DNA from 4 places in the Stutzerimonas tianxiuensis genome. Region 2 is predicted to be linked to each of the others. Evidence: predicted binding sites of a transcription regulator. Region 2 holds the regulator's gene; each other region holds the start of a gene.
The links. The regulator sigma-54, encoded in region 2, starts transcription at its own class of promoters, with help from an activator protein. The targets are predictions, from matches to a motif close to ANTGGCATNNANNTTGCTNT.
Positions count from the first base shown of each region.

Region 1: flgA (flagellar basal body P-ring formation chaperone FlgA) is a predicted target of sigma-54. The motif match lies at 4,848-4,867, and genes of this name have one in related genera.
Region 3: ACSSNI_RS02950 (flagellar hook-length control protein FliK) is a predicted target of sigma-54. The motif match lies at 6,297-6,316, and genes of this name have one in related genera.
Region 4: nirB (nitrite reductase large subunit NirB) is a predicted target of sigma-54. The motif match lies at 5,337-5,356, and genes of this name have one in related genera.

Region 1 is NZ_JBPVWS010000002.1:178,984-186,606, forward strand. It holds gene ACSSNI_RS03550 (sodium ion-translocating decarboxylase subunit beta) at 1-153, shown strand, start outside; gene ACSSNI_RS03555 (Arc family DNA-binding protein) at 341-667, opposite strand; gene ACSSNI_RS03560 (PA3371 family protein) at 883-1,065, opposite strand; gene ACSSNI_RS03565 (hypothetical protein) at 1,104-1,307, opposite strand; tRNA gene ACSSNI_RS03570 (tRNA-Arg) at 1,570-1,646, shown strand; gene ACSSNI_RS03575 (flagellar brake protein) at 2,313-3,062, opposite strand; gene ACSSNI_RS03580 (flagella synthesis protein FlgN) at 3,136-3,606, opposite strand; gene flgM (flagellar biosynthesis anti-sigma factor FlgM) at 3,651-3,980, opposite strand; gene flgA (flagellar basal body P-ring formation chaperone FlgA) at 4,086-4,838, opposite strand; gene ACSSNI_RS03595 (chemotaxis protein CheV) at 5,001-5,933, shown strand; gene cheR (protein-glutamate O-methyltransferase CheR) at 5,971-6,795, shown strand; gene flgB (flagellar basal body rod protein FlgB) at 6,997-7,401, shown strand; gene flgC (flagellar basal body rod protein FlgC) at 7,416-7,623, shown strand, end outside.
Region 2 is NZ_JBPVWS010000005.1:12,869-20,491, reverse strand. It holds gene rapZ (RNase adapter RapZ) at 1-84, opposite strand, end outside; gene ptsN (PTS IIA-like nitrogen regulatory protein PtsN) at 216-680, opposite strand; gene hpf (ribosome hibernation-promoting factor, HPF/YfiA family) at 687-995, opposite strand; gene ACSSNI_RS08190 (RNA polymerase factor sigma-54) at 1,074-2,591, opposite strand; gene lptB (LPS export ABC transporter ATP-binding protein) at 2,737-3,462, opposite strand; gene lptA (lipopolysaccharide transport periplasmic protein LptA) at 3,462-4,007, opposite strand; gene lptC (LPS export ABC transporter periplasmic protein LptC) at 3,994-4,566, opposite strand; gene ACSSNI_RS08170 (KdsC family phosphatase) at 4,575-5,096, opposite strand; gene ACSSNI_RS08165 (KpsF/GutQ family sugar-phosphate isomerase) at 5,097-6,071, opposite strand; gene ACSSNI_RS08160 (ATP-binding cassette domain-containing protein) at 6,330-7,145, shown strand; gene mlaE (lipid asymmetry maintenance ABC transporter permease subunit MlaE) at 7,138-7,623, shown strand, end outside.
Region 3 is NZ_JBPVWS010000002.1:65,951-73,573, forward strand. It holds gene fliF (flagellar basal-body MS-ring/collar protein FliF) at 1-44, shown strand, start outside; gene fliG (flagellar motor switch protein FliG) at 37-1,053, shown strand; gene fliH (flagellar assembly protein FliH) at 1,069-1,857, shown strand; gene fliI (flagellar protein export ATPase FliI) at 1,847-3,205, shown strand; gene fliJ (flagellar export protein FliJ) at 3,209-3,661, shown strand; gene ACSSNI_RS02935 (STAS domain-containing protein) at 3,836-4,141, shown strand; gene ACSSNI_RS02940 (fused response regulator/phosphatase) at 4,141-5,844, shown strand; gene ACSSNI_RS02945 (Hpt domain-containing protein) at 5,921-6,229, shown strand; gene ACSSNI_RS02950 (flagellar hook-length control protein FliK) at 6,353-7,594, shown strand.
Region 4 is NZ_JBPVWS010000002.1:512,945-520,567, forward strand. It holds gene ACSSNI_RS05045 (bifunctional protein-serine/threonine kinase/phosphatase) at 1-1,229, opposite strand, end outside; gene ACSSNI_RS05050 (formate/nitrite transporter family protein) at 1,270-2,085, opposite strand; gene nirD (nitrite reductase small subunit NirD) at 2,164-2,541, opposite strand; gene nirB (nitrite reductase large subunit NirB) at 2,541-5,114, opposite strand; gene ACSSNI_RS05065 (esterase-like activity of phytase family protein) at 5,891-7,237, shown strand; gene ACSSNI_RS05070 (NADP-dependent oxidoreductase) at 7,508-7,623, opposite strand, start outside.

The DNA of each region.
Region 1 (7,623 bases), on a different contig from region 2:
TCGGCGGTGCCAATGGCGGCGCGAGTGTCGAATAAGGTGGGGCTAGAGGCGAACCCGCAGAACTTCTTGCTCATGCATGCCATGGGGCCGAACGTAGCGGGGGTCATTGGCTCAGCGGTCGCCGCGGGAATTCTGCTCAGCTTTGTTGGCTAGCGCTTCGGTTGATGTGTGGCTACGGGCAGCGAGAACTGAAGGATGCCTGCGCTGAAGCGCAGGCATCTTGCGTTTTCATGTCCCGCATAAGCCCACAGTATTGCCTAGCTGGGCAGTAAGATTTTGCCAAAAGTAATTGCCCTGACAGCTGTCAGGGCAATTACGCTGCTCATTAGTACCGAGCGGATCAATCTTCTTCTTTTGCAGCTTCGGCATCATGCGCTATGAGTGCGATCAAGGCGTTTTGCTGGCGGTGGGCCAGTTGGCGAAAACGCTGAAGCAACTCGCGCTCATGCAGCGTTAGCTCTGGGCTGTCCAGCCGCATTGCTGAATCATCGTCAAGCGCACCTTCCTGCAGAAGGCTTTGCTCCAGCCGCGCAATAATCTCCGAATTCATGCTGCGATGATGGTTCCGCGCAACCTCTGCAATACGCTCTCGCATGCCGTCTGGGAGGCGAACCACGAATTTGTCAGCCGTGCGGCTGGAGTAAACTGCCTGCTTCATTGGGCGCATATTAAACCGGATAGTCAGGTGGGCGATGGTGGCTTATTGCCGTTCTAGTCACCGGTCTGACACCAAACAGCACATGCTGTTCCACGACCTGCGAAAAAGTTGCCGGACAACTTAATGACGCCAATTATACGGCGTACAAAAAAGGAGTAAAGCCGATTGTGGTGGCTAATGGCCTTTATGTGATCCAGCGCTTGTCTCGCCCGTATGAACGACCGCTAGCGCAGCACTGGATCGAACTTGATGCGTCGGCCTACCAGTAGCGTAATCGCAAACAGCACTGCGAAGACCACCGAACCGGTTGTGACGAGCGTATCCCAGAAGTTCGGAAGCGTAGAGCCGATACTAAGCGCACCGCACAGCACGCCGAGCACAAAGAATAGATATCCATAAATCGACACTTTTAATCTCCTATAGAACCGCGTGCAGCAATCTACGTTTAAAAGACCCAGCGTTGTGCTTGAGCAGGTTTGATCAGCGCGTTGCCGCTGATGGTGCTTGCAGGCACCGAAAGTCTTGGAGTGGTCGCCTGGGACGTTTTCGACATCGTCTGCATTGGCTCCGCATCTGGGAAGTTCTCGAGCAGCGGGATCGCGGCAGCGGCCAAGACGGCAGTGCAGAGTAGATAGGCTGGGCGTAGCATTGGCGTCTCCTTCGCTTAACGTTCAGGTAATTAAGCACCTCCCATGCCAATGGCGTTCGGAAATAAAACCGTTGTAAATCAGATGCATACCGATGAATATCGAAGATGCGCAATGCGCTTTGCAAGATTGCTTGAGTCAAGGCCATGCAAATTGCAAGGCGAGCGATGTGCTGCTTCAGTTCGGTGTGCATGTAGTTGTCTGATGCATCATGGACGAGCATGACAAATGCGCCAAGGCTCGCTAACATGCTGCCGCTCGCGTGTCCCAGTAGCTCAATTGGATAGAGCATCCCCCTCCTAAGGGGAAGGTTGTGAGTTCGAACCTCGCCTGGGACGCCACATATCAGAGCGTTTTGTCCGTCGAAGCTTCTGGCAATTTCTGCAGCCTTTGCTTTGTCTGTCTCGCTGCTTGTCGCTGTCTTGAATGACACTATTCCCGCCTTCCTCATTCCAAACTATGCCCAGATGCGTCTGGCTGGCGCTGAACGCCAATCCGCAGGCTGCTCGAAAGGAAACTGCGCGGCCCTAGGGGTTCGTCGCAGCGGCGAATTAATACGTTGCTGACAAGTAGCAGGAGCTGCAAGGGATAGCCCCCATCACAGGTTCTGCCGATAGCTTCGTACGCTGTTTCAGCGGCTGGTCTGGTGGCGATGATGCAGTCCGTAGCGGACAGCTCAGCCGTTGTTGCGCAGCGTGGATATTCAGCGATCACGTCCAGCCAGCAGTGCAACTGTGACGCCTGCCTTTGCGGTCGCGGTGTGATCTAGCAGAGAAGTCTGCGCCCGAGGTCTGCTGAGCGGATCTCAAGCGCTATGGGGTTGTCGCCGTGGGAGGGGTCGCTTGCTTGGAAAGCGTCGACTTATTGTGTGCTCGAAGTGGCTAACCGTCATAGTTAACCGCGAGCTGACGAGTCGGCCCACTGGCTGGGGATCTGGCTGTGCTGGATCCGGTAACGAAGGCCGGCTGCAGCTTCGATAAGAACTATAGCCTGTGGGCTCGGCAGTATCAGCTAAATCGGTCGGTGACCTGGTCGCGTCGGGCTTCGCGCTGTAGTTGATAGACGAATCGTTCGACCTGCCGTTGCGTCAGGCCACTGATGCGGTAAAAGCGCATTCCGCAGAATGTCAGATCAAGTTTCTCGTCGAACACCACGTGCCTTAGCTCGGCTGCAGTTGTCACAACGCCAAACGGCAACTCCAAACGGAGCTGATCATACACCTGCCCTGACTGGAGGTTTGTTTGCAGGTTACCTGGAAAGCTCAACTTGCAACCCGTAGCTGACATGTCCAGCACCTTGCCGGCGAGATGCTTCTTGACCATCTTGCCGCTCAGTTCGGCAGCGATGGTCTGCCCGCTCAATGTGGCGCGATAGGCGTTCCGCCGCTGGTGGTAGAGAATCTCGTCGGGCAGAGGGACCCAATAGCAGCGCGCATCGTCCAGTTCGCCGATATGTGCTGGGTGTGGATTGTTCCAGGCAATCCGCACGCCTTCATAAAAGCCTTCGATTTGGAAAGCTTCTCCTGATGCCATCAGCCGCTCGCCATCACTAGGTATCAGCTCGTCTAATGCTAGCCAGCCCTTTTCACGATTTATCTCAACCAGGTAGGTTTGATACCGCAGCGTGCGCTCGGCAAAGCGAAGCTGCAGAGGGATATGGTTGTCCAGCAGGGGGCGTAGATTCGCCTGGACTTCGACTGGAGTCTTGAGTATCTGAGGAGGCTGAGGGCCTTCACCCTCAGCGAAAGGACTAGACACTTGGCATTGCTCTCCGGCATGTAACGACGTCAGCCGCATGATAGCACTATGATGTCATTGTGCTGCGGATGGTTCAGGCCTGGCTGAGCGGGCGATGATGAGTGCTTTTAGCGGCGCTTCCGCGCCGATCGTATAGATCCGGGGTCGTGGTGGTGCCCTGCAATACCTGCAACATTGTGCCAACGGCGCTCTGGTTGGCGCGGATAAGTTTGCCGTTGCGTTCATTGGCTTTGCGGCAGTCTTCGAGAATGCCCTCCAGCTGTTCCGCCTGGATAAGGATCTCATTGCCTATAGCCGAGCCTGCGGCAACCTTCGCTAGGCCATTCCGGTCGGCGCTTAGCTGCGCCTTAGCCAATGCCTGGCTGCGTAGCGTGCCGTGTTGGCCCAGAAGTGCTAACAGTGCTTGCTTTTGCGTGAGCAGCTGCTCCAATCCCGCGAGATTTCGCTCAGCGAGTGCCAGGTATTCTGCATCGGTGAGCTCGAGTAGTGTTCGGGCGGTGCCGATATCGTCAGTCAGCTGCTGGAGCAATTCGGAATCTAGCATAGTGGCCTCTGTTGCACTCACGCCTGCTCGCATTGATGCCCAGCTCAGCGCTGGCTTTCGAATGACAGCAGCTTCGAAGCTACTCGCTGGCTGTCGACTTGATAGCTGCCATCGGCGATTGCTTGTTTGATCTGGGCGACACGCTCCTGATCAACAGCGGGCTGCTGACTCAGCTTTTCGGTTGTCTGCTGAAGACGCTGGGCTTCGGGGCTCAGCTGAACGCTTTCTCCCGATACGGAGCTGTTACCGGTGGTCTTCACTTCTTCAGCAGGAGCCTGCTGCGCGGTTGGTCGCTCTGTGTTTTGGACGCTATTGCTCCGCGTATTGCTTGAAGAATTGACGGCGCTGTTAGGCCGGTTGAAATCGATAACCATGATCGAAACCTCGAATAAGTCAGGACGCTTGCCTGCTTTTCGGCAAATCCTCATGAAACTTTAGTCTTTTTTCATGCTAAGACCTGACGCCGCAGCGCCTCGTCCTCACATCGCCACTTCAACCTGCCCGGGGCCAGTGACGCGAGCTTTGATAGTTCGTCCGGATCGTTGGTTTTTGACTCGGATCTGACTGCCAAGTGCGCCGTTGGTAAGGGCCTCACCTGGCATTCTTACATTTATCGTAGAGTTTTTCGCGCTGATTACCACCTGATCACCCTTTCGGACTATTTCAGCCGCGGATAAGTAAGTTGGTGGTAATACCTGATCGGGTAGGGCGCTGCGGGTGATTTTATTGCCCAGCACTTGATCGAACGATGTCAGGTAGCCCTGGGTCAACAAGCCGACGTCGCGCTCGGCAAGGGAGACGTCAGCGAGCTCGACGACGCTTTCACGGGCCAAGGGCCGTCTGGCTACGATCACTTCGCGGAACAAATGTACCTGAGCGGGGACGAAAACGGACCAGGGTGATGTGCCTTCGCAGCTAACCCGCACGGTAGTGCGACCAACGGGTTGTGCCGGGCTTTCGAGTCTGGTCGTCAATGCTTGATCGCAAGCCGCCAGGCGCAGGCGCGGGTCGAGCCTGTTCAGTTCAATCTCATGGCGCGCCTTGATTTGGCTACTCTGTAAATAGTCAGTGACTTCACGCTCAAGAAAAGCGCGGGTCGCGTCGATAAGCTGTTCAGGGCGCGTGAAGCTCGCTGAAACAGCCAGCTGGTTCAGCAGGCATAGAGTTGCCAACAGGCCCAGTTGGCAAAGCGCCTTGCATGGATGCCGGAAAAAAGTCGTCTGTCTGTTCATGGCTTGCTCGAAGCAAGGGGCGTGCCGTTTGCCGGTAATTTGGGAATGGCCGAGGCAGGCAAGGCGGGTCAGCAACTCCGTTGTCAAAGCAGTGCACTGCGCGCCAGATTGTCTGAGCTACAGATGTCTGCCTACCCATCTCACACACAAGAGGAAACTGGCATGGCCGGTGTATTGGATTCGGTTAACCAGCGTACCCAGCTAGTGGGGCAGAACCGTTTGGAGCTGTTGTTGTTCAGACTGGACGACAAGCAGCTCTATGGCATCAACGTATTCAAGGTCAAAGAGGTGCTGCAGTGCCCGCGGCTTACGGTCATGCCTCGGTCGAGCCCTGTTGTAAGAGGGGTAGCGAACATTCGGGGAAGTACGCTTTCCATCCTTGATCTATCCGCTGCCACTGGCAAACCCGTATTACAGGACTTGCCAAACAGCTTTGCCATCATCGTTGAGTACAACACGAAGGTGCTCGGTTTCCTTGTCCGCTCGGTGGAGCGGATAGTCAACATGAATTGGGAAGATATCCTTCCCCCGCCTAAAGGCGTGGGGCACGACCATTATTTGACTGCAGTGACCCATGTGGATCAGCAGATGGTCGAGATTATCGACGTTGAAAAAGTGCTAGCCGAAGTGGCGCCAGTGTCTGAGGTGCTCTCGGTCAGCATTGCAGATGAGGCGACCAGTAATAAGGCGTCCACCAGTCGAGTGTTGATTGTCGACGACTCGTCTGTCGCGAGAAAGCAGATCATGCGTTGTCTACAGAATCTGGGGATCGAAGTCGTTGCGCACAACGACGGAAGGCAGGCGCTGACCTATTTGCGAAAGCTGGTGGCGGAAGGCAAGAAGCCGTCTGACGAGTTCGTGATGATGATTTCCGATATCGAAATGCCAGAAATGGATGGCTATACACTGACGACCGAAGTGCGTCAGGATCCCGCGATGCGCGACATGCACATTCTCCTGCATACTTCGCTTTCCGGGGTGTTCAATCAGAGCATGGTCAAGCGGGTCGGTGCGGACGATTTCCTTGCCAAGTTTCAGGCGGATGATCTGGCCAATCGGGTCATAGAGCGGATCCGGACAACGGATAAGAAATGAGGCCTCGTCCTCTCAATTCGACTGGTGGGCAGTATTAGTGTCTGTTGATCCCGATTTCGATCAGTTTCGCGTCTTTCTCGAGAAGACCTGCGGCATCCTACTGGGTAGCAACAAGCAGTACCTGGTGTCGAGCCGGTTAAACAAGCTGATGGAGCAGCAGGGCCTCAAGAGCCTCGGTGACTTGGTCAGGAAGATCCAGGCTCAGCCGCGCAGCGGCCTGCGCGAGCAGGTCGTGGATGCGATGACGACCAACGAAACACTCTGGTTTCGGGATACCTATCCGTTCGAGGTGCTGCGGAGCCGGGTTCTGCCTGAGCTTTTGAAAGGCTCCCCAGGTCAGCGCTTGCGTATCTGGTCTGCCGCTTGTTCGTCGGGGCAGGAGCCTTACTCGCTTTCGATGACCATCGATGAGTACGAACGCAGCAGCCCTAGCCAGCCGAAAACGGCCATACAGATAGTGGCCACTGAATTGTCCGGGGCCATGCTTGCGGCATCCAAAGCGGCCGAATACGACAGTCTCGCCATTGCTCGCGGGTTGTCCAGCGAGCGTCTGCAGCGTTATTTCGATGTGAAAAGCCCGGGCCGCTGGGTAGTCAAGCCGGCAGTCCGCAGTCGCGTCGAATTTCGTGTGCAAAACCTGCTCGACAGCTATGCGGTGCTCGGCAAGTTCGACGTGGTGTTCTGCCGCAACGTCCTTATCTATTTCTCCGCCGATGTTAAGAAAGACATCCTCAAGCGGATTCACGCAACGCTGAAGCCAGGCGGATACCTGTTTCTGGGAGCATCCGAAGCGCTGAACGGCCTTCCCGAGCTGTATCAAATGGTCCAGTGCAGCCCAGGCATCATCTATAAGGCCAAGTAGCCTTAATCTTTGCCGGACAGGCGGCAGGAATCTGTCGCTTCGGGCTGACTAAGCGGCAAAAGCATGGTCACGCTTTGCCGCTTTTGACGCGCAACCCAAGCCTTTCTAGAAAAAATCCTTATAGATCAGCTTGTTGCATAAATGGCATGGGCTTTGCTGGTGGTTTGCTAAGCAGACTTGTATCCGGCAGAGGGCCAGATCATGAGCATCAGTTTCGAAAAGGCACTTGGCATCCACGAGAAGGCGCTCGGCTTTCGCGCTCAGCGCGCCGAAGTGCTGGCCAACAACATTGCCAACGCTGACACCCCCAATTACAAGGCGCGTGATCTGGATTTCAGCTCGGTTCTTGCTGCGCAGAACAGCAAGAATCAGGGCGGATTCGGCGTGGCCGTGACCAGCAGCAAACATATCGCTGCCGAAGGGATGGAAATTGCCGATCCTGGCTTGCGCTTCCGCACCCCTGCGCATGCGTCGCTCGATCAGAACACAGTAGATGCTCAGGTTGAACAGGCGGCTTACGCCGAGAATGCCATCGACTTCCAGGCAAGCTTTACCTTGCTCAACAGTAAGTTTCGGGGGCTGATGAGCGCCCTGCGCGGCGAATAAAAGGAGCGAAAATCATGTCCCTCAGCAGCGTCTTTAACATCGCCGGCAGCGGCATGAGTGCCCAAAGCACTCGCCTGAATACCATTTCCAGCAACATCGCTAACGCCGAAACAGTCTCATCCAGCGTTGACCAAACCTACCGTGCACGTCACCCGGTGTTCGCGACCATGCTGCAACAGGCTAACGGTTCACCGAACGAGTCGTTGTTCGCCGAACAGGATC
Region 2 (7,623 bases):
GCAGTAGAAACCATTGTCCTCAAGTACGTTCAGGGCAGTGCTCTTGCCGGATCCAGAGCGCCCACTGACGATGATCAGGCGCATCGAGCAGCGCCGAAGGGCCGGGCTCGGCCACGAGTGATTTGCTGCGCGTAGCCGCAGCAGGTGGTGTGCAGGCAGATAGGGGGCACGTCTCTTTCCTCACTCAGCGTTGGGCGATGGTGGGTTGCTGCGCCCTAGTGACCGTTCTGGATGTCGACCACGGCCTGGTACAGCTCATGACCCGTCGTGGCGCGGCGTAGCCGGTCACGAACTTCCTCGCGGTCCAGCATGCTTGCAATCTGACGGAGTAGCTCGAGATGTTCGTCGGTGGCTGCCTCCGGCACCAACAATACAAACAAGAGGTCGACAGGCGCGCCGTCGATGGCGTCGAAGTCCACCGGTGTATCGAGCTTCAGCACTGCACTGAGCGGTGATGTGCAGCCAGGCATACGGCAGTGCGGTATCGCGATGCCGTTGCCGAAGCCGGTGGAGCCAAGTTTTTCCCGGGCGATGAAGCTTTCGAAAATCGCTTGGCTGTCGATATCGGGCAGGTCCGCGCCGAGAACCTTGGCAATCTGTTCCAGGACACGCTTTTTGCTGCCGCCCGGAACGCTAACCAGGGCGCGTCCGGGGGTCAGTATGTTTTCAATACGGATCATGATGGGTCAGCGAGCCAGGGCGCCCTGATGGTGGTCGAGCTGCTTTTCTTTATGTTTGATCAATTGCCGATCGAGTTTGTCGGCAAGCAAGTCGATGGCTGCGTACATATCCTCATGCTCGGCATTGGCAACGACCTCTCGCCCCGCTACGTGCAGCGTGGCCTCGGCCTTTTGCCTGAGCTTTTCGACTTGAAGGATGACTTGTACGGCAATGATGCGGTCGAAATGGCGTTCTATCCGCTCGAATTTCTCCTCGACGTAGTCACGCAGGGCTTCAGTGATTTCAAGGTGAAGGCCAGTGATGTTGACTTGCATACTGCATCTCCTATTGCCACGTGCGAATTGACGGGCTGAACACCCGTCGCCGGAACAAATCCACCAGGTCGCCTGGTGTTACATCAACCGCTTGCGCTCGCTTGAGGGTGCGATCCCGAGTGACTCGCGGTACTTGGCTACGGTGCGGCGCGCAACTTGAATCCCTTGTGCTTCCAGTAGACCAGCGATCTTGCTGTCGCTCAATGGCTTTTTCTGGTTTTCCGCGGCTACCAGTTTCTTGATGATTGCGCGAATGGCGGTGGATGAGCACTCGCCGCCTTCAGCAGTGCTCACATGGCTCGAGAAGAAGTATTTGAGTTCGTAGATGCCGCGGGGCGTGTGCATGAACTTCTGCGTGGTGACCCGTGAGATCGTCGACTCATGCATGCCCACCGCTTCGGCGATATCGTGCAACACCAGTGGTTTCATGGCTTCGTCGCCATGTTCGAAAAAGCCACGCTGGTGTTCGACGATTTGGGTGGCCACTTTCATCAGCGTTTCGTTGCGGCTGAGCAGGCTTTTGATGAACCAGCGGGCTTCTTGAAGCTGGTTGCGCATGAAGGTGTTGTCGGCGCTCGAGTCGGCACGTTTGACGAACCCGGCATACTGAGCGTTCACCCGCAGGCGCGGCATCGCCTCCTGATTCAGTTCGACCAACCAGCGGCCATTGTGCTTGCGCACGATTACGTCAGGCACGACATACTCAGGCTCTCCGGCTTCGATCTGCGAGCCCGGGCGCGGATTGAGGCTCTGGATCAAGTCGATGATCTGGCGCAGCTCGTCTTCTTTGAGCTTCATGCGACGCATCAGCAGGCTGTAGTCACGCACGCCAAGAATATCCAGGTGATCGCTGACCAAGCGCACCGCTTCGCTTAGCCACTCGGTACGCTCGGGGAGCTGGCGAAGCTGCAGCAGCAGGCATTCGCGCAAGTCGCGCGCGCCGATGCCGGCGGGCTCGAACTGCTGGATGCGGCGTAGCACCACTTCGACCTCATCGAGTTCGATTCCAAGTTCCGGGTCAAACGACTCGAGGACTTCCTCGAGCGTTTCGTCGAGATAACCCTGGGGGTTGATGCAGTCGATCAGGGTGGCTGCTATGAGACGGTCGGTGTCGCTCATCGGTGCGAGGTTGAGCTGCCAGAGCAAGTGGCTTTGCAGGCTTTCCCCTGATGATGTGCGGGTAGTGAAATCCCATTCATCATCGTCGTTGCTCGGCAGGCTGCTGGCGCTGGTCTGGTAGATGTCTTCCCAGGCGGTGTCGACTGGAAGCTCGTTGGGGATACGGTCGGCCCAATCGCCGTCCTCGAGGTTCTCCACCGTGTTGATGGGCTCCTCGTAATGATTGTCGGGCTCGCTGTGCTCGGGCGAGTCGGTCGTCGGGCTTTCGCTTTTCTTTTCGATCGACTCGGCCATCGGGTCGGAGTTATCGAAATCTTCTCCGTCTTCTTCGCGCTCGAGCATGGGGTTGGAATCCAGCGCCTCCTGAATCTCCTGCTGAAGATCGAGTGTGGATAGCTGGAGCAATCGTATGGCTTGTTGCAGCTGCGGTGTCATCGTCAGCTGCTGGCCCATCTTCAGGACTAGCGATGGTTTCATGGCAGAGGACTTCGAACCTTGTTTGCCGGCGCAACCGCGCCTGTTCCGATTTCGCTGGCGCCGCGCGCCGATGTAAGCAAATTATATGCCTGGCAACGAAGCCTTTGCCTAGCCCTGTAGGTGCGTAGAGCAGAAAAAACCGCTATCAAAGTCGGAATTCGTGTCCCAGATAGACTTCCTTCACCAGTTGGTTGGCGAGGATGGTCTCTGCATCGCCCTCGGCGATCAACTGGCCGTCATTCACGATATAGGCGGTTTCACAGATATCCAGAGTTTCGCGGACGTTGTGATCGGTGATTAGGACGCCGATGCCCTTGGCCTTGAGATGATGGATGATCTGCTTGATGTCGCCGACCGAAATAGGGTCAACGCCGGCAAAGGGTTCATCGAGCAGGATGAACTTGGGCGCCGTGGCCAGCGCGCGGGCAATTTCAACGCGGCGCCGTTCGCCACCCGATAGGCTCATGCCGAGACTGTCGCGGATGTGATGGATGTGAAATTCCTGCAGCAGACCTTCCAGCGCCTGTTGGCGGCCGTTGCGGTCAAGGTCCTTGCGCGTCTCCAGGATGGCCATGATGTTGTCGGAGACCGAAAGCTTGCGAAAGATCGATGCTTCCTGCGGTAGGTAACCAATGCCCGCGCGTGCACGGCCATGCATGGGGAGGTGCGTCACATCCTGGTCGTCGATCAGTACACGGCCCTGATCGGCTTTGACCAATCCCACGATCATGTAGAAGCAAGTGGTTTTGCCGGCGCCGTTAGGCCCCAGCAGTCCGACGATCTGTCCGCTTTCGATGGACAGGCTGACATCACGTACGACCTGACGGCTCTTGTAGCTCTTCGCCAAATGCTGGGCCTTGAGAATCGCCATTACTCGGGCTGCTCCGTTGCCGGCTCTTTCTTGCGAGGCTGGATGACCATGTCCACGCGTGGGCGGGGTGTGGTGACATCAGTATTGGTGGCGCGACCAGCATTGACGATCTGTCGCTGGGTGTCATAGACGATCTTCTCGCCTTCGAAGGTATTGCCTTCCTGAACGACCTTGGCCTGGTCGATCAGGACGATGCGTTCGTTCGCGGCAAAATACTGAATCGTCAGGCCGTAAGCCTTGACGATCTCCTTGTCTGCAGCTGGCTTCTGTTCGTAGTAGGCAGGTTTGCCGATGGAGGTGAACACCTCGACATCGCCATTCTGGTTCTGAGTGATGGTCACAGTGTCGCCTGTGATCTTCATTGTTCCCTGGGTGATGACCACGTCGCCGCGGTACACGGCTACGCCTTGCCGGTCGTCCAGCTCAGCGGTATCGGCCTGAACACGGATAGGCTGGTTGCGATCCTCGGGAAGTGCGTGGGCGTTCGCGCCAAGTAGAAAAATGCCTAAACCGATCAGGAGGGGGAGGGTCTTAACGCAGCTCATGCTGGCCTCTTACGTTGGATAGCAGGAGCATCCTGCCTTCGTCTAGATACGCTTTCATGCCCGTAGCGGTCGTCACACCGTTTGCGGCGACGATTCTAACGGGTTGCCGGGTCTCGGCATAATCCTTCTCGGGAAGGACGGTCATCCGGCTGGTAGTGATGATGGTCGGGCGCCCCTTGGCATCGTTGCGTTCGACCTTGACGTTATCGATCAATTCGACTTCCTTGCCTTGCGGGCCGACCTCGCCGCGTTCACTGGTGACCTGCCACGGCAGCCCGGAACCGCGAAATGAGCGCAGGTTCGGGCGGGTCAGTAAACTGACATCGCTGGCCTTGATATGCTCCACCTTTTCCGCAGTCAGCTCATAGTTACGCTTGCCGTCCGGCTGGTATTGGACTGTGCGTGAATTGGTGACGTAGAAGTCAATGGGCGACGCTATGCCCTCGGTTATCGGCGCCTCCTGCATAAAGCTCTCAGGGCGAACGTTCCAGTAGCCGATCGCGACCAGAAGCAGTGCGATCAGCAGCAGAATGGCGGGGAAGCGGAGCCTGCTTAGCATGGTTGCCTCTAGAGGTAAGCGGCCTGAGCCGCGTCGAGATTGCCCTGGGCGCGCATGATCAGTTCGCAGAACTCTCGCGCCGCGCCCTCGCCACCACGAGCGGCTGTCACGCCGTGGGCGTGCTGGCGAACGAACGCATCGGCACTGGCGACCGCCATGCCAAGGCCTACCCGGCGCATTACCGGCAGGTCAGGCAGGTCATCGCCCAAGTAGGCGACTTCAGCGTAGTCGAGACCGAGTTCGCCGAGCAATTCGTCGAGCGCCACCAGCTTGTCTTCACGGCCCTGATACAGGTGCTGAATGCCCAGGTTTTGCGCTCGGCGCTCAACCACAGGCGTCTTGCGGCCGCTGATGATCGCGGTGCGTACGCCGGAGTTGATCAGCATCTTGATGCCGTGGCCGTCCAGGGTATTGAACGTCTTGAATTCGCTGCCGTCGACAAGAAAGTACAGCTTGCCGTCGGTTAGCACGCCGTCCACATCAAATATGGCCAGGCGAATGTCGCGGGCACGTCGTAGCAGATCGTTCACTTACATCACCCCTGCGCGCAATAGATCGTGCATGTTCAGCGCACCGATTGGCCGGTCGTTTTCGTCAACCACCACCAGCGCGTTGATCTTGTTGTCTTCCATGATTTTCAATGCTTCGGCGGCAAGCATGTCGGCATGCGCTGTCTTGCCGTGAAGCGTCATGACCTGATCGATGCTTGCCTGGCGAACGTCGATGCCCTTGTCCAACGTGCGGCGTAGGTCGCCATCGGTGAAGATTCCGGCCAGGCGGCCGTCTGCCTCCACAACCGCCGTCATGCCGAGGCCTTTTTGAGTCATTTCCAACAAGGCTTCGCGCAGCGATGTGCCGCGGCTGATCAGAGGTAGACGATCACCAGCATGCATCACGTGCTCAACTTTCAGCAGAAGGCGTCTGCCCAATGCGCCGCCCGGGTGTGAAAAAGCGAAGTCCTCGGCGGTGAAACCGCGTGCTTCCAATAGCGCGATTGCCAGCGCGTCACCCAGTACCAGGCTGACAGTGGTCGATGAAGTCGGTGCCAGGTTCAGCGGGCAGGCTTCAATGGCGACGCTCGCATCGATGTTGACCGCCGCCGCCTTGGCCAGCACCGACTCGGGATTGCCCGTCATGCTGATCAGGGTGATACCGAGGCGCTTGATCAGCGGCAGTAATGTCACGATTTCGCTGGTGGTCCCTGAATTGGACAGGGCCAGCACCACGTCGTCATGCGTGATCATGCCCATGTCACCGTGGCTGGCCTCGGCTGGGTGGACGAAGAATGCCGTGGTGCCGGTGCTGGCGAGCGTGGCGGCGATCTTGTTGCCGACGTGCCCAGACTTACCCATGCCGACGACAACGACGCGGCCCTTGCACTGCAGGATGAGCTCGCAGGCTTTGACGAAATGTTCATCGATGCGTGTGCTGAGTTGCTCCACCGCCTCAATTTCCATGCGAATGGTGCGCTGGGCAGTCTCGATCAGCTGGCTGCTCTGGCTCATGTCTGTGATCGCCTGAATGAAAACGCGGGATTATAGCGGCAAACCTCGCACTGCCCACTGAAAAGCGTCGTGCTGATCGTCGCGCCTGTAACTGAACCCAGGCTGAACAAATGTGCGCTCGCTCATGCATCGATACAGAGACTGGCTTGGGAGGCCCATAGCGCGGTGCTATAGTTCGCGCCGCTAAAAACGGCTCTGCGAAGTACCTCCGAAAGAGCGGAGGGCGTCTGATTCGCAGGCTGTATCCGAGGAGATCCAATGAGCGCCGCCAACGCTAACGCCGTCGAGCTGAAGGGTGTCACCTTCAAGCGCGGTGAGCGGAGCATTTTCAATAACGTTGACATAGTCATTCCCCGCGGCAAGGTGACGGCCATCATGGGCCCTTCCGGCTGCGGCAAGACTACGTTGCTGCGCCTGATCGCTGCCCAACTCAAACCGACCCATGGCGAGGTCTGGGTGGCGGGCACCAATTTGCCGACGCTGTCGCGCCGCGAGCTGTTCGACATGCGCAAGCAGATGGGTGTGCTCTTCCAGAGCGGCGCCTTGTTCACGGACCTCGATGTGTTCGAAAACGTCGCCTTTCCGCTGCGCGTTCATACCAAACTGCCTGAAGAGATGATCCGCGACATCGTTCTGATGAAGCTTCAGGCGGTTGGCTTGCGCGGCGCGGTCGAGCTGATGCCCGAAGAGCTGTCGGGAGGGATGAAACGGCGGGTAGCGTTGGCGCGCGCGATCGCGCTGGATCCTCAGATTCTGATGTACGACGAGCCGTTCGCGGGCCAGGACCCCATCGCCATGGGCGTTCTGGTGCAGTTGATTCGATTGCTTACCGACGCGCTGGGGATCACCAGCATCGTTGTCTCCCACGATTTGGCCGAAACGGCGAGCATCGCTGACTACATCTATGTGGTTGGAGACGCCCAGGTACTGGGGCAGGGCACGCCGGCAGAGCTTCACGAGTCGACCAATCCGCGGATTCGGCAGTTCATGAAAGGGGCCGCGGACGGTCCGGTGCCTTTCCACTTTCCGGCGCCGGCGTATGCCGATGATCTGTTGCGAGGCACCGATGCGTAAGCGTTCCTTGATCGAACGGATCCGTCTGGTTGGTAAGGGTGGAATGAATGTGGTCGCAGCGCTAGGGCGTGCGACACTGTTTCTTTTTCACGCCTTGTTCGGTCCCAGTGGCCTGGATAATCGATTTTCGCTGTTGGTGCGGCAGCTCTATTCCGTAGGTGTGCTCTCGCTTGCGATTGTTGTGGTCTCCGGTGTGTTCATCGGCATGGTGCTAGCCCTTCAGGGCTATAGCATTCTCAGCAGCTATGGCTCTGAGCAGGCCGTTGGCCAGATGGTGGCGCTTACGCTGTTGCGCGAACTGGGACCTGTGGTTACCGCGCTGTTGTTCGCCGGCCGCGCGGGATCCGCGTTGGCAGCCGAAATCGGCAACATGAAGTCCACCGAGCAGCTGTCCAGTCTGGAAATGATCGGTGTCGATCCGTTGAAGTACATCGTCGCACCGCGACTATGGGCCGGCTTCATATCCCTGCCATTGCTC
Region 3 (7,623 bases), on a different contig from region 2:
GGGTGGCTCAGGTTGTCAAAGAGTGGATCAACGCAGATGAGTGATGCTCGAAATCCCGTCAAGCTGAACAAGGTCGACAAGGCTGCGGTCCTGCTGCTCTCGCTGGGCGAGGCCGATGCCGCACAGGTACTGCGTCACCTCGGGCCGAAGGAAGTGCAGAAGGTCGGCACGGCGATGGCGCAATTGCGCAACGTGCAAAAAAACCAGATTGAACAGGTGATGGGCGAGTTCGTCGAGATTGTTGGCGACCAGACCAGCCTCGGGGTCGGTTCGGATGGCTATATCCGCAAGATGCTCACCCAGGCGCTGGGCGAGGACAAAGCCGGCGGCTTGATCGACCGCATTCTGCTCGGCGGCAACACCAGCGGCCTGGACAGCCTCAAGTGGATGGAGCCACGGGCGGTCGCTGACGTGATCCGCTACGAGCACCCACAGATCCAGGCAATCGTCGTCGCCTACCTAGACCCCGATCAGGCGGGTGAGGTGCTTTCGCACTTCGACCACAAGGTACGGCTCGACATCGTACTGCGCGTATCGTCGCTCAACACCGTGCAGCCGGCCGCGCTGAAGGAGCTGAACCTGATCCTGGAGAAACAGTTCTCCGGCAACGCCAATACCACGCGGGCGACGCTGGGCGGCGTCAAGCGCGCGGCAGACATCATGAACTACCTCGACAGCTCGGTCGAAGGCCAGCTGATGGACGCCATTCGCGATGTGGACGAGGACCTCTCGTCGCAGATCGAGGACCTGATGTTCGTCTTCGACAACCTCGCTGATGTCGACGACCGGGGCATCCAGGTGCTGTTGCGTGAAGTATCCTCGGACGTGCTGGTGCTGGCGCTCAAGGGCGCCGATGACGCCATCAAGGAAAAGATCTTCAAGAACATGTCCAAACGTGCCGGCGAACTGCTGCGTGACGACCTGGAAGCCAAAGGGCCGGTGCGTGTCAGCGAAGTCGAAGGCGCCCAGAAAGAAATCCTCACCATTGCCCGTCGCATGGCCGAAGCCGGAGAAATCGTGCTCGGTGGCAAGGGCGGCGAAGAAATGCTCTAGGTCTAAGCGAGCCGTATGTCCAAGGAAAACCCCAGCGACGTAATCCGTGCGAAAGACGTCAACGTGTTTGATCGCTGGGCCTTGCCGAGCTTCGACCCTCTGGGTGCCGAGCCGGAAGACCCAGAGGTTGACGAGGAGCCGATCGACGACGAGAACTTGTCACGCAGCGAAGACGTGCCGGTCGAGGAAGTCAAACCGCTGACGCTCGACGAGCTCGAGGCAATCCGTCAGGAGGCGTACAACGAAGGTTTCAGCACCGGCGAGAAGGACGGGTTTCACGCCGGTCAGCTCAAAGCCAAGCAGGAGGCCGAGGCGGCGCTTACGCCCAAGCTGGATAGTTTGGAAAAGCTGATGACTCAGCTGCTCGAACCCATCGCCGACCAGGATCGAAACCTTGAACACGCCATGGTCACGCTGGTCAGTCAGCTGGCCCGCGAAGTGATTCAACGCGACCTGCTGATCGATTCCAGCCAGATCCGGCAAGTGTTGCGCGAAGCACTCAAGTTGCTGCCGATGGGCGCCAGCAACGTGCGCATCTACATCAACCCGCAAGATTTCGATCTGGTGAAAGCGCTGCGCGAGCGCCACGAAGAGACCTGGAAAATCGTAGAAGACAGTGATCTGCTGCCCGGCGGCTGCCGCATCGAAACCGAGCAAAGCCGCATCGACGCCAGCGTCGAGACCCGCCTGGGGCAGGCTATCAAGCAGTTGTTCGAACAGCAGCGCGAGAACGCCACCAGTCCACCCGAAGCTGACTTGCACCTGAATCTGGATCCAGGCCTGGACAATCCCGATGCGTCTTGAGCGCACCAGCTTCGCCAAGCGCTTCGAAACCTACGGCGAGGCGATCAAGCTTCCCAGCCAACCGATCCTCGAGGGTCGGTTGTTGCGTATGGTCGGGCTGACACTGGAAGCCGAAGGTTTGCGCGCGGCTGTTGGCAGCCGCTGCCTGGTGATCAACGAGGACAGCTACCATCCGACCCAGGTCGAGGCTGAGGTCATGGGCTTTTCCGGCGGCAAACTCTACCTGATGCCGGTGGGCAGCCTCGCTGGCATTGCACCGGGGGCCCGCGTCGTGCCGCTGGCCAACACCGGACGCCTGCCGATGGGAACCTCGATGCTGGGCCGCGTGCTGGACGGAGCCGGGCGTGCATTGGACGGCAAGGGCGGGATGAAGGCCGAAGACTGGGTGCCGATGGATGGCCCGGTGATCAACCCGCTCAAACGTCACCCCATCAGCGACCCGCTGGACGTGGGGATCCGCAGCATCAACGGCCTGCTCACCGTGGGCCGTGGCCAGCGTCTTGGCCTTTTTGCCGGCACCGGCGTTGGTAAATCGGTCCTGCTGGGCATGATGACGCGCTTTACCGAGGCCGACATCATCGTTGTCGGGCTCATCGGCGAGCGTGGTCGGGAAGTGAAGGAATTCATCGAGAACATCCTCACCGAAGAAAGCATCAAGCGTTCGGTGGTGGTGGCTTCGCCGGCGGACGATGCACCCTTGATGCGCCTGCGCGCCGCCATGTACTGCACGCGCATCGCCGAGTACTTCCGCGACAAAGGCAAAAACGTGCTGTTGTTGATGGACTCGCTGACCCGCTTCGCCCAGGCCCAGCGCGAGATCGCCCTGGCCATCGGCGAGCCGCCCGCGACCAAGGGTTACCCGCCGTCGGTGTTTGCCAAGCTGCCAAGCCTGGTGGAGCGCGCCGGCAACGCGGAAGAGGGCGGTGGCTCGATCACGGCGTTCTATACCGTCTTGTCCGAGGGTGACGACCAGCAGGACCCGATCGCCGATGCGGCGCGCGGTGTGCTCGACGGCCATTTTGTGCTTTCTCGCCGCTTGGCTGAGGAGGGGCATTACCCCGCCATCGACATCGAGGCCTCGATCAGTCGGGTCATGCCGCAGGTAGTCAGCGCCGAGCATATGCGCAATGCCCAGCGCTTCAAGCAACTCTGGTCGCGGTTTCAGCAAAGCCGCGATCTGATCAGCGTCGGCGCCTATGTGCCTGGTGGTGATCCGGAAACCGATCTCGCCATCGCCCGGCAGGCGGAGATGGTTCGCTACCTCCGGCAGGGCCTGAGCGAGGCCGAACATCTGGTCCAGAGCGAAGCGCTGCTGGCCAGCGTATTCAATCCCAAGGCAGCAGGCTAAACCTTGCCGGCCAGCCGAGCGGCGCGCCTGGCGCCGGTGATCGATATGGCCGAGCGTGCCGAGCGAGAGGCTGCGAAGCTGTTTGGACAAGGCCAGACGCAAGTCGCACAGGCCGAAGCCAAACTGGGCGAGTTACGGCAATACTTTGCCGATTACCAGCAGCAGTGGATGGCCCAAGGCAGCCAAGGCGTGTCCGGCCAATGGCTGATGAACTACCAGCGCTTTCTCTCTCAGCTCGAGTCGGCTATCGGACAACAGCAGCGCAGCCTGGATTGGCACCGCAACAACCTCGACAAGCTGCGCGAGCAATGGCAGCAGCGGCGAGCGCGACTCGACGGTCTGCGTAAACTGGTCGAACGCTACCTGCAGGAGGCGAGGACCGCAGCGGACAAGCGAGAGCAAAAGCTGCTGGACGAGTTTTCCCAGCGACTGTCCAGCCGGCCCAAACCCGATTGAAGCTTGCTGTGCCGGACTTTGGGTGCTAAATCTTCATCAGCTTCTTTACAACAGTGCGGCTGGAACTGAAGCTGCAGTCGTTGGACGAGGCGCCAATCGGCGGGCCGGCACCAACCCAGCAATAACGACAGCCGTGGCGAAAGGTCACGACCTCGTTCGAAACAGGAGTGCTAGATGACCATCAGTTCACAGCTATCGGCAGATGGACAGGAGCTGACCATTACGATTCAGGGGCGCTTCGATTTCAACACCCACCAGGCCTTTCGGGACGCCTATCAGAATGCCGGGAGCTCGCCCCGACGCTATGTGGTCGACCTCGACGGCGCGACCTATCTCGACAGCTCTGCTCTGGGCATGTTGCTCTTGCTGCGTGATCACGGCGGCAGCGAAAAAGCCGATATTCGTCTGGTCAACTGCAACCCTGATGTGCGCAAAGTTCTTGCGGTTTCCAACTTCGAACAATTGTTCGCAATAGCCTGATGCCTGGTCGGCTCTCCATACTCATTGCCGAGGATGGTGCGGCTGACCGCATGCTGTTGGCGGCCATCGTTCGCCGCCAGGGCCATCGAGTGACCACCGCGGCCAATGGCGCCGAGGCGATCAGCCTGTTCGAGCGCGAACGTCCGCAGCTGGTGTTGATGGATGCGTTGATGCCAGTGATGGACGGCTTCGAAGCGGCACAACAGATCAAGCGGCTGGCTGGCAATGAACTGGTCCCGATCATCTTTCTCACTTCGCTGACCGAGAACGAAGCGCTGGTTCGCTGTCTTGAGGCGGGCGGCGATGACTTTATCGCCAAGCCGTACAACCCGATCATTCTGGAAGCGAAGATCCAGGCCATGCACCGCTTGCGGCGATTGCAGGCGACTGTCCTGGAGCAGCGCGATCTCATCGGGCGCCGCAACCAGCAATTGCTCGACGAGCAACGAGCGGCCAAGGCGATTTTCGACAAGGTCGCCCACGCCGGCTGCCTGAACGCTCCTAACATTCGTTACCGGCAGTCTCCTCGAGCACTGTTCAATGGCGATCTTTTACTGGCTGCTCAAGCGCCTGCCGGCCGGATGTTCGTGCTGCTCGGCGACTTCACCGGCCATGGTCTGCCGGCCGCGGTAGGCGCCATGCCGTTGGCAGAAACCTTTTACGGGATGACCGCCAAGGGCTATTCGAGCAACCAGATCCTTCGCGATATCAACGCCAAGTTGAAACTGATCCTGCCGGTGGAAATGTTTTGCTGCGCGACCTTTCTCGACATCAACCTCGAGCAGGGGATCCTGCGTGTGTGGAACGGTGGTTTGCCCGACGGTTATCTGCTCAAGGCGGACGGCGATTGGTTGCCTTTGCGGTCCAGGCATCTGCCCTTGGGCGTGCGTGAAGCGTCGTCATTCGATGACAGCTTCGAGACACTCCCCTTGGCGATGGGTGATCGCTTGTTGCTGTTGTCAGACGGGTTGCTGGAGAGCCGCAACGCTGACGATCAGCTGTTTGGCGAACAGCGGTTGCTTGCAGTGATTGAGGCCAACCGCAACCCGGCGACACTGTTTGACGACATTCAGGAGGCGCTGCAGGCGTTTCATGGTCAAATACTTGACGACCTGAGCCTCGTCGAAGTGAGCATGTTGGCCGAGTCGGAGGAGACTGCAGCCCACCTTTCCCATGTCTATCCGTTAGGAAGTCGGGAGTTGCGTCCGCGGGACTGGACGACCTGCTTCGAGCTGCGGCCTGACAGCCTGCGCACGGCCGACCCTTTGCCTATGACGATGCAGCTGCTGCTGCAGATTTCACCCTTGCGCTATCGGGTAGGAACAATTTTCACAGTGTTGAGCGAGCTTTATTCCAATGCCATGGAGCATGGGGTGCTGTTGCTCGATTCGTCGATCAAGAGCGACGCGGAAGGCTTCGCCAGCTATTACCGGGAGCGTCAGCGACGCCTGGAAGCGCTTGACGAAGGGTTCGTGTCCATTGAGTTGACCGTCAAGTCTGAAGGGGGCAGCGGATATCTGCGCATTACTGTCCGCGACAGTGGTCCGGGCTTCGATGTGCAGCGTGCGCTGAATCAGCAGTACTGCAGCGAGCAGCTGGGTGGGCGAGGCCTGCGTATGATCCGCCAGTTAAGCGAGCGCTTTTATTGGCAGCCCGATGGCAAGGTGCTCAACGTGGAGTTTCACTGGGTCGGTCATGCATAATCCGCCGTTTACAGCCAGGAGCATCTCCGTGGCCGAACATCTCGACAGCAGCGTGCTGGGAACCCTTCAAGAAGTGATGGAAGCGGAGTACCCGGTACTGCTGGATACTTTTCTCGTCGATTCGGAAGAGCGACTGCGTCTGTTACAGGCGGCCTGCCGGAGCGGCCAAGCAGAGAGCCTGCGCCAGGCTGCGCACAGTTTCAAAGGGAGCTGCAGCAATATGGGCGCCGCGCTGCTGGCAGAACTTTGTCGCGAGATGGAAGAAACCGCCAGGCGCGATCAGCTCGACGAGGCGCCAGCGCTGATCGAGCGCATCGAGCGCGAATTTGCCATTGTGCGCATTCTCTATCGGGCCGAACGCCAGCGTTGGAGCGGACCTGCCTGATCAACGCCTGTACCGGCAGATCCGCTGTGGGGTCGCTAAGTTGCCTTTGACTCATCACCTCCTGCCGGCTGGCCCGGAGTTTGCTTAGGCATCTACACGTCCCCACTCCCAGCGGAAAGATCCATGGCCGTTTCCCCCGATCTGTTGCTCAATATCAAGGCCCCGACTGCCGCCGCCAAGTCGGCGGGCACATCCCCCAAGCCTGCTCCACAATCCAGTCGGGACGAGGCCTCCAGCTTCGCTAACGTGTACGCAAAAGAGCGTCAGGGCAAGCCTGCCGAGGCGCAAGGTGCGTCGGCGAAGCCAGTCCGAAACAAGGCCGCCGACGACAAGCCGAGTCAGGAAACCGACAAGGCCAGTGGCGTCGAAAAGCCGGCCGCGAACGAGACCGGCAACGATTTGCCGGCCAATCTCGAGACGGTCGATGACAGCGTTCCGACCGCCGAAGCCGAGCTTGATCCGTTGCTGCTGTTCGGCATGGGCGGGCAGGGTGAGGTCAGCACGGAAGCGGTGGTCGAAGAGCCGCCGTTGACGGGCAGTGAGTTTTTGGTTGGTCTGGCGCAGCCACAAGCGGTTGCAGAGGATGTTCCGGCAGATGGCGAAATGGTGCTGGCTGGGCAGCGGACGCTGGACATTCAATCCACCGCTCAGAAGAGCCCTGTAGTGGCGAGCCTCGCTCCGGCCGAAGAGCCCACGTTGGACGCCCAGGAGGCAGTCTCGACGAGCCTGTTGGGTGAAAAGCTGGTCGACGAGGCTGACGAAAGCTCACCGGAAGAAGGCTTCGCCGAGCTACTCGAGCAACTGGAAGCGCCCAAAGAAAGCCGCGCAAACGCCAGCGAAGCCGCGATCAATCGTCTGAACCCCCTGACCCAGGCGATCGCGCAGCAAAACCAGATGCAGCAGATACTCAAGCCGCCAATGGTGCCGGGCCAACCGGTACAGATGCAGCAGTCTGGCTGGAGTGAAGCGGTGGTGGATCGGGTGATGTGGTTGTCGAGCCAGAATCTCAAATCTGCCGAGATCCAGCTTGATCCCGCCGAGCTGGGCCGCATGGAGGTCCGTATCGACATGACCAAGGATCAGACCCAGGTAACCTTCCTCAGTCCGCACGCTGGCGTTCGCGATGCGCTGGAAGGGCAGATGCAGCGATTGCGCGATATGTTCACCCAGCAGGGGATGACAATGGACGTAAACGTCTCTGACCAGTCCCGAGGGTGGCGCGGTGACGGCAGCGGCGGCGAGTCGCGAGACCGAGGCATCGCCGGTGTATCGGCTGCAGGGGAAGATGAGGTCGTGCAAGGCAGCATGGAAATCAGCTCCGCACGTGCCGGTGGCGACCGCGGCTTGGTGGATTACTACGCGTGACCACCGCAGGCTGACCGGAACCGGGCTTC
Region 4 (7,623 bases), on a different contig from region 2:
TTCACCGTGCCGGTGGCGTCGATCATGATGTTGGCCGGGCGCAGATCCTGATGCAGCATTTCCAGCCGGTGAAAGGCGCGAACACCCTTGGCAATCTGCTCGACGATGCCGCGGACCGTTTCCAGGTCGGGGCACGGATTGTCGATCATCCATTGCGCCAGCGTCTGGCCTTCGATGTATTCGCTCACGCTGTAGAGGTAGCTGCGTTTGCGCGTCTGCAGGCACGGCTTGGCGACGTGTGCGCTATCGATGCGTCGTGCCACCCAGTCCTCCGTGAGGAAACGTTCCAGGTACTGCACATCCCGTTGCAGATCCATCGAGGGCGTTTTGATGATGACCGTTGCGTGGCTGTCATCATCGGTGGCGAGGTAGACATGGCTGCGGCTGCTGGCGTGGACTTCTCGCACGATGGTGTAGCCGTCGAATGCCGCTCGCGCCTCAAGGATGGGCGGGAAGGGCAGTTCGGTCAGCTGTTGCAGGAGTTCGTCGGCAGCCTGCAGCGGCAGCGCCTCGATGCGCAGGATTTGCACCGTCAGGTTGTCGTCGCTGCCCTGTTCCAGCGCCTGGGCGACGATGGCCCGTGCGGCTGCGTCCAGATCATCCGCATAGTGAGCGATGGCGCCGATCATCGACGGCGCGCTGACGTACTCGTACACGCCGTCGGTAGCGAAGATAAAGGTGTCGCCCACGTCGACCGGTTCGGCGCGATAGTCCAGATCCAGTTGCGGGTGAATGCCCAACGCTCGGCTCAGATAGCTCTTGTCTTCCGAGACCCACATGCGGTGGTCATTGGTCAGCTGCTCGAGCGTAGCGCCCTGAATGCGGTAGATGCGTGAATCGCCCGCATGAAAGAGATGCGCCGTGGTCGATTTGATGACCATGGCGCTAAAGGTGCAGACGTAGCCGCGATCCGGATCGAATCGATGTGGGCTCTGTTGGCCCTGGGCGTGCAGCCAGGAATTGGTCGCCATCAGCACCCGTTGCGCCGAGGTTTTCACTGACCAGGCGTCCGATGTGCAGTAGTAGTCAGCGAAAAAGCCACTGACCGCTGACTCGCTGGCAATATGGCTGACGGCGCTGCTGCTGATGCCATCGGCCAGGGCGATGGCGATGCCCTTGCTGCTCAGTTGAGGTTCTTTGGGAATGTAGACGCCGTGGAAATCCTGATTGGTTTCCTTGATGCCCTTGTCGGTGTGTTGGCCCACCGAAACCTTGAGTTGACTGCTCATGGGATGCAGTGAACCCCGGCTGCCCGGGGTCCACAACCGATCAGCGAACCAGGGCGCGCTTCGGTGCAGTCCGCACGTGAGTGGTGTAAAGCGTCAGGCCGGTGAAGGCCAGACCGCCGACCAGGTTGCCCAAGGCCGTCGGGATTTCGTTCCACACCATGTAATCCATGATCGAGAAGTTGCCGCCCATGATCATCGCCGAGGGGAACAGGAACATGTTCACCACCGAATGCTCGAAGCCCATGAAGAAGAACAGCATGATCGGCATCCACATGGCGATGACCTTGCCGCTGACCGAGGTGGAAATCATCGCGCCGACCACACCCATCGAGACCATCCAGTTGCACAGCATGCCGCGCAGAAAGATGGTGAACCAGCCAGCGGCACCAAACTCGGCGTAACCCAGCGTACGCGCCTCACCCACGTGAGAGATCTTTTCGCCGACCGGGCCCGGATCGGTGGAGAACCCCATGGTGAAGACAAAGGCCATCATGAAGGCGACTGTCAGCGCTCCGCCGAAGTTACCCAGAAATACCAGTCCCCAGTTGCGCAGCACGCCGTTGACGGTCACTCCCGGACGCTTGTCCAGCAACGCCAGCGGGGCGAGGACGAAGACGCCGGTGAGCAGATCAAAGCCCATCAGGTAGAGCATGACGAAACCGACCGGGAACAGCATGGCGCCCACCAGCGGCGAGCCGGTCTGCACGGTAATGGTCACGGCGAATACCGCAGCCAGAGCCAGGATGGCGCCGGCCATGAAGGCGCGGATCAGCGTGTCGCGAGTGGACATGAAGACCTTGGACTCACCGGCGTCGACCATTTTGGTGACGAATTCCGAAGGGACGATGTAGGACATTTTTCAATTCTCTGGTTGTGTTGGCAAAGCAGGTGATCCTGCTGTTGGCGTATCGCTACTCGTTGTGCCGGGCCGCGGTCAGACCGCGGCAATCTCCACTGCATCGCCGTTGAGGCGCGCTGGCCATACTTGCAATTGCTGTTCCGGGTACTCCAGGCAGCTGCCATCGGCCAGGCGGAAGTGCTGCTTGTACAGGGGCGAAGCAATCACCAGGTCGCCTTTCAGCTGCCCCAGGATGCCGCGACCGATGACATTGGCGCCCGATTTCGGGTCCTTGTTCGAGATGGCGAAGACCTGTTCGCCGGTTTCGGTGTCGGGGAGGTGGAACAGCGCCACCTGTTCTCCCTCGAGCCAGGCGACCACGCCTGAATTGGCAACCAGATCGCGGCGGCTGCACAGGGCTCGCCAACTGGCGGATTGAACGGAATCAATACGTACGGCGTTGGGCTGGCTCATCAGAGCACCTCCTCGGTGACGGGAATCAGGTGAAGTTCGTGTGCATGTACCGGACGGCGCTGGCCGCGTTCCCTGACGAAGTGGACGTCGGGGTCGCCGCGCCTGTCGTTGATAAAGGTGCGGAAGCGCTTGAGCTTTTCCGGGTCCTTGATGGCGTTGGCCCATTCGCATTCGTAGCGGTCGACCACCAGCTGCATCTGCGCTTCCAGCTCGGCGGCGAGGTTCAGGCTGTCGTCGATGACCACCTCCTTGAGGTAGTCCAGGCCGCCTTCCAGCGATTCGCGCCACACCGAGGTGCGCTGCAGCTTGTCCGCGGTACGGATGTAGAACATCAGGAAGCGGTCGATGTAGCGGATCAGGGTTTCGTCATCCAGATCGGTGGCGAACAGCTCGGCGTGGCGCGGACGCATGCCGCCGTTTCCTGCGACATACAGGTTCCAGCCGTTCTCGGTAGCGATCACGCCGATGTCCTTGCTTTGCGCCTCGGCGCATTCGCGGGTGCAACCGGAGACGCCAAACTTGATCTTGTGTGGCGAGCGCAGGCCCTTGTAACGATCCTCCAGGCGCAGCGCCATGCCGACGCTGTCCTGCACGCCGTAGCGGCACCAGGTGCTGCCGACGCACGACTTCACCGTGCGCAGCGACTTGCCGTAGGCGTGACCGGTCTCGAAGCCTGCTTCGATCAGCTCGCCCCAGATGTCCGGCAGTTCGTGCAGCTGGGCGCCAAACAGGTCGATGCGCTGGCCGCCGGTGATCTTGGTATAGAGATCGTATTTCTTGGCCACCGCACCGAGCGCGATCAGCTTGTCCGGGGTGATTTCACCGCCGGCAATGCGCGGCACCACCGAGTAGGTGCCGTTCTTCTGCATGTTCGCCATGAAGGTGTCGTTGGTGTCCTGCAGCGGAATCAGCCCTGGGTCGGTAATCGGCTGGTTCCAGCAGGACGCGAGGATCGAACCCACGGCTGGTTTGCAGATGTCGCAGCCGGTGTGGCCGCGGCCGTGTTTGGCGAGCAGTTCATCGAAGCTGATGATCCCTTCGACGCGAACGATCCCGTACAGCTCCTGGCGGGTGTGGGCGAAGTGCTCGCACAGGCTATTGTCGACTTCGACGCCGCGTGCGGTCAGCTCATGTTCGAAGACCTGCTTGAGCAGGGCACTGCAACCGCCGCAGCCGGTACCGGCCTTGGTTGCGGCCTTGAGTTCGCCGAGGTCGGTGATGCCGGCGTCGACCTGACAGCACACTGCGCCCTTGGTGACGTTATGGCAGGAGCAGATCGTCGCGATGTCGGGAAGGGCGTCCGCGCCCAGCGTCGGTGCGCCATCGGACAGCGGCAGGATCAGGCTGGACGGGTCGGCCGGGAGCTTGATGCCGTTCTGCGCGTATTGCAGCAGGGTGTCGTAGTAGCTGTTGTCGCCGATCAGCACGGCACCGATGACGCGTTTGCCGTCCTCCGACAGCACCAGACGGCGGTAACTGGCATTGGCCTCATCGATAAAACGGTAGCTCTTGGCGCCAGGCGTGGCGGCATGGGCGTCGCCAATGGAACCGACATCGACGCCGAGCAGCTTGAGCTTGGTCGACATGTCAGCGCCGCTGAACGGCTGGTGCCGTTCGCCGCAGAGCAGGGCTGCCAGGTTACGTGCCATGGTGTAGCCGGGCGCGACCAGGCCGAAGACCATACCGTTCCAGGACGCACACTCACCGATGGCAAAGATCGAGGGATCGCTGGTGCGGTAGTCGGTGTCGATCACCACACCGCCGCGCGGCGCGATGTCCAGCTCGGCGCTGCGGCCCAGGGCATCCTGCGGGCGGATACCGGCTGAGAAGACGATCAGGTCCGTTTCCAGATACTCACTTCTACCATCAGCACCGTCCTGGAAGTTCATCCGGTAGGCGTATTCTTCGCCGATGACGATTTCCTGCGTGGCGCGGGACAGATGCACGCCAACGCCCAGCGCCTCGATGCGGGCCTTGAGTGCGGCGCCGCCTTCCTCGTCCAGCTGAACGGGCATCAGGCGCGGCGCGAACTCGACGACATGGGCTTCGAGGCCGAGCGACTTGAGCGCGTTAGCGGCTTCCAGACCGAGCAGACCGCCACCGACCACGACGCCGCGCTTGGCATTGCTGGCCGCAGCACGGATGGCGTCCAGATCATCGAGGGTGCGGTAGACCAGGCGTGAGTTGCCTTCGGCACCCGGAATCGGCGGTACGAACGGGTAGGACCCGGTGGCCAGAATCAGCTTGTCGTAAGCCTGGCGGCCTTCGGCGGTGACCACTTCCTTGCGCTCGCGGTCGATTTCCAGCACCTGCACGCCGAGGTGGATGTGCACGCCGTGAGTGGCGTAGTAGTCGGCTTCGCACATGGCCAGGGAGTCGGCATCGCGACCCCCGAAGTACTCGGAGAGATGAACGCGGTCATAGGCGCGCTGGCGCTCTTCGCCATACACATGAATCTGGTACTGGCCCAGCGCGCCGCGCTCGACCAGCTGCTCCACGCAGTGGTGACCCACCATCCCGTTGCCGATGACGACCAGCGTTTCACTTTTGAGCGGGGTGACGATTGCGTTCATGACCGGTTCCTCCGTCGACACCGCGTGCGGTGTCGTCGTACAAAAACAAAAAAGGCGCCTGGAGCTGTCGAGCAGCTCCAGGCGCCTTTGCCTGGAATTTGAGTTGTGGGGTGATGTTCGAGCGACGTTGCCCGCTGCACCCGTCCCGTGCCGCTTACGGCTGAGGGTCTACGCTGACCCCGGGATGCACTGCCGAATCAATCGGCAGGCGTTGCATAGGCCATAGCAGGTTGCGTGCCATTCCAGCCCGATCACCGTTGGGTGGGGCAGAACCCTTAAGTAAGTGGGGCGTTGAGACGTGTGATTAGCGCCGCTGTCACAGGGCCATAGAGCCAAATGGGGCGTCTGCATGAGCTGCAATGGTGCGGCAACGCCTGAGGGTCCCCATTTGAGGGCATTATCAAGCCGGTGGTGGACCTTTGGTCCAGGTCAGGCGCCGTTGATGCCTCGGTTCATCAGCGCTCGGCTCCAGACGCCGGCGACGACGATCACAGTTGCACTGTGGGCTTTGCATTGCTGACGCCTCGCGCTTTAAGCGCGAGCGCGGCTTAAGTAGCACACCCATGTCACTGCGTAGTGCGCGGCACCGACAGGACGGGCTGAGCGGATGTTGAGTGGCTGATGATCCGTGTTTTTTTGGGTGCCGCCGACCGTTTGGCTATTTTTCAGCTATAGCCATATTCCTGACACAGTGACTTTTTAAGGTGATTCTCCGGTGCCAGAGTGCCGCGCATATCGCACGGCGCCGGCTCCGACCCGGATGGAGACACTGCCCCATGCGTATCTCGAAGCCGCTGGTCGTGGCGCTTGTCGCTGCGATTTCCGCCCCCGCCATGGCCGCCAGCAATACCCTGGTGGGTTGGGCCATGATGCCTGCCGATACCTTGTCCGATGGCCCGACGTCGGGTCAGATGGCTAGCGCCAATCCCTACGGGACCTTCGCGCCGCCGTATAAAGACCGCCAGCCGGTCCAGGGTTTCTCCGCCGTGCTGCCGGGAGCAGATGAAAACAGCTTCATCTTCATGACCGACAACGGCTTCGGTGGGCAAACGAACTCTGCCGACACCTTGCTGCGCCTGTATAGCGTGCGGCCTGATTTCCGCACGGTCAGCGGCGGCAGTGGCAAGGTCAGCGCAAGCGACTACCTGAGTGGTGCGCCACTGGCGCGTTTCTCTCATCCGTCTCGGCTGACGCTCAATGACGTTAACCAGAAGCTCGAGCTGCCGATCCAGGCCGACTATCGTTTCTATTACAACGACGGCTCCAAGCCACGCGTAGTCAGTGCAATCGACTTCGGTCGCCTGCTGACGGGCGCGGACCTTGACGTCGAGTCAGTTCGCCGCGACAAGCATTGCGCGATGTGGTTTGGCGATGAGTTCGGCCCCTACCTGATCAAGACCGATGCGTCCGGTACCGTCATGCGCAGCGCCATTTCATTGCCCGGCGTTTACGCACCGCAGCACAAGGACGTGGTGGCGAGGCGTGCGGCTGCCAACCTGGCCGGGTCGGGCGGTTTCGAAGGCATGGCGATCAACCCGCGCGGTGACCGTTTGTACGCGTTGCTGGAGAAGACCGTTGACGGCGATCCGACCGGAACACTGCGTATCAACGAGTTCGATATCGACCAGGAGCGTTACACCGGCAACCGGTTCTTCTATCATCTGCAAGCGCCCGAACACGCCATCGGCGACATGACGGCCATCGACGAGACGCGCTTTCTGGTCATCGAGCGCAACGGCGCGACGGCCACCGGCGGCACGCCGTTCAAGAAGATCTACCTGATCGATACGCGCGGCGTCGCCAGTGGCGGGACAGTGCACAAAACCGAGCTGGTCGACCTGATGCAGCTGGCTGACCCTGACGACCTGAACGGCGATGGCCAACGCTCGTTCAGCTTTCCCTACGTGACCATTGAAAGCGTGTTGCCGCTGGATTCGCGCACCTTGCTGGTGACCAATGACAACAACTTCCCGTACGGAGGCGGGCGTGGGCTCAATGCGGATGTCACCGAATTCCTGAAGATTCGCCTGGCCAACCCTATTCCCGGCGTCCGTCCGCCCCATTTGCAGCAGGCCAGAGACGCGCGGCGCTGTGAAATGTCGGCCGGGCTGGGGCAGGGCTGAGCCTCGCTTGTGAGCAAAGTGGCGGACACCAAGTGCGGGGCGCTACAGCTTACATATCAAGCATCAAAAGCTTCGCCAGCAAGCTCGCTCATACAGCAGGTACCCGCGAGCAAGTATTCCGTGCAGGAGCGAGTGTGCTCGAAAACGAGGCGGTGCATACGCCAGGCAAGCGCCTGGCGTATGCATTTCTGCCGCTGGGTGAGCAAGGCGACGCGTCCCTTCAGCCTACGGGGCAACGTGCCGCTGTAGGTGTGCAAATGCCGAACGGGATCACGCGTCGCCGACCTGCACCACCAGCTTTCCGAAATTCTTGCCTTCGAGGAGGCCGATAAATGCCTCGGGCGCATTTTCCAGCCCCTGGACGATCTGCTCGCGGTATTTGATCT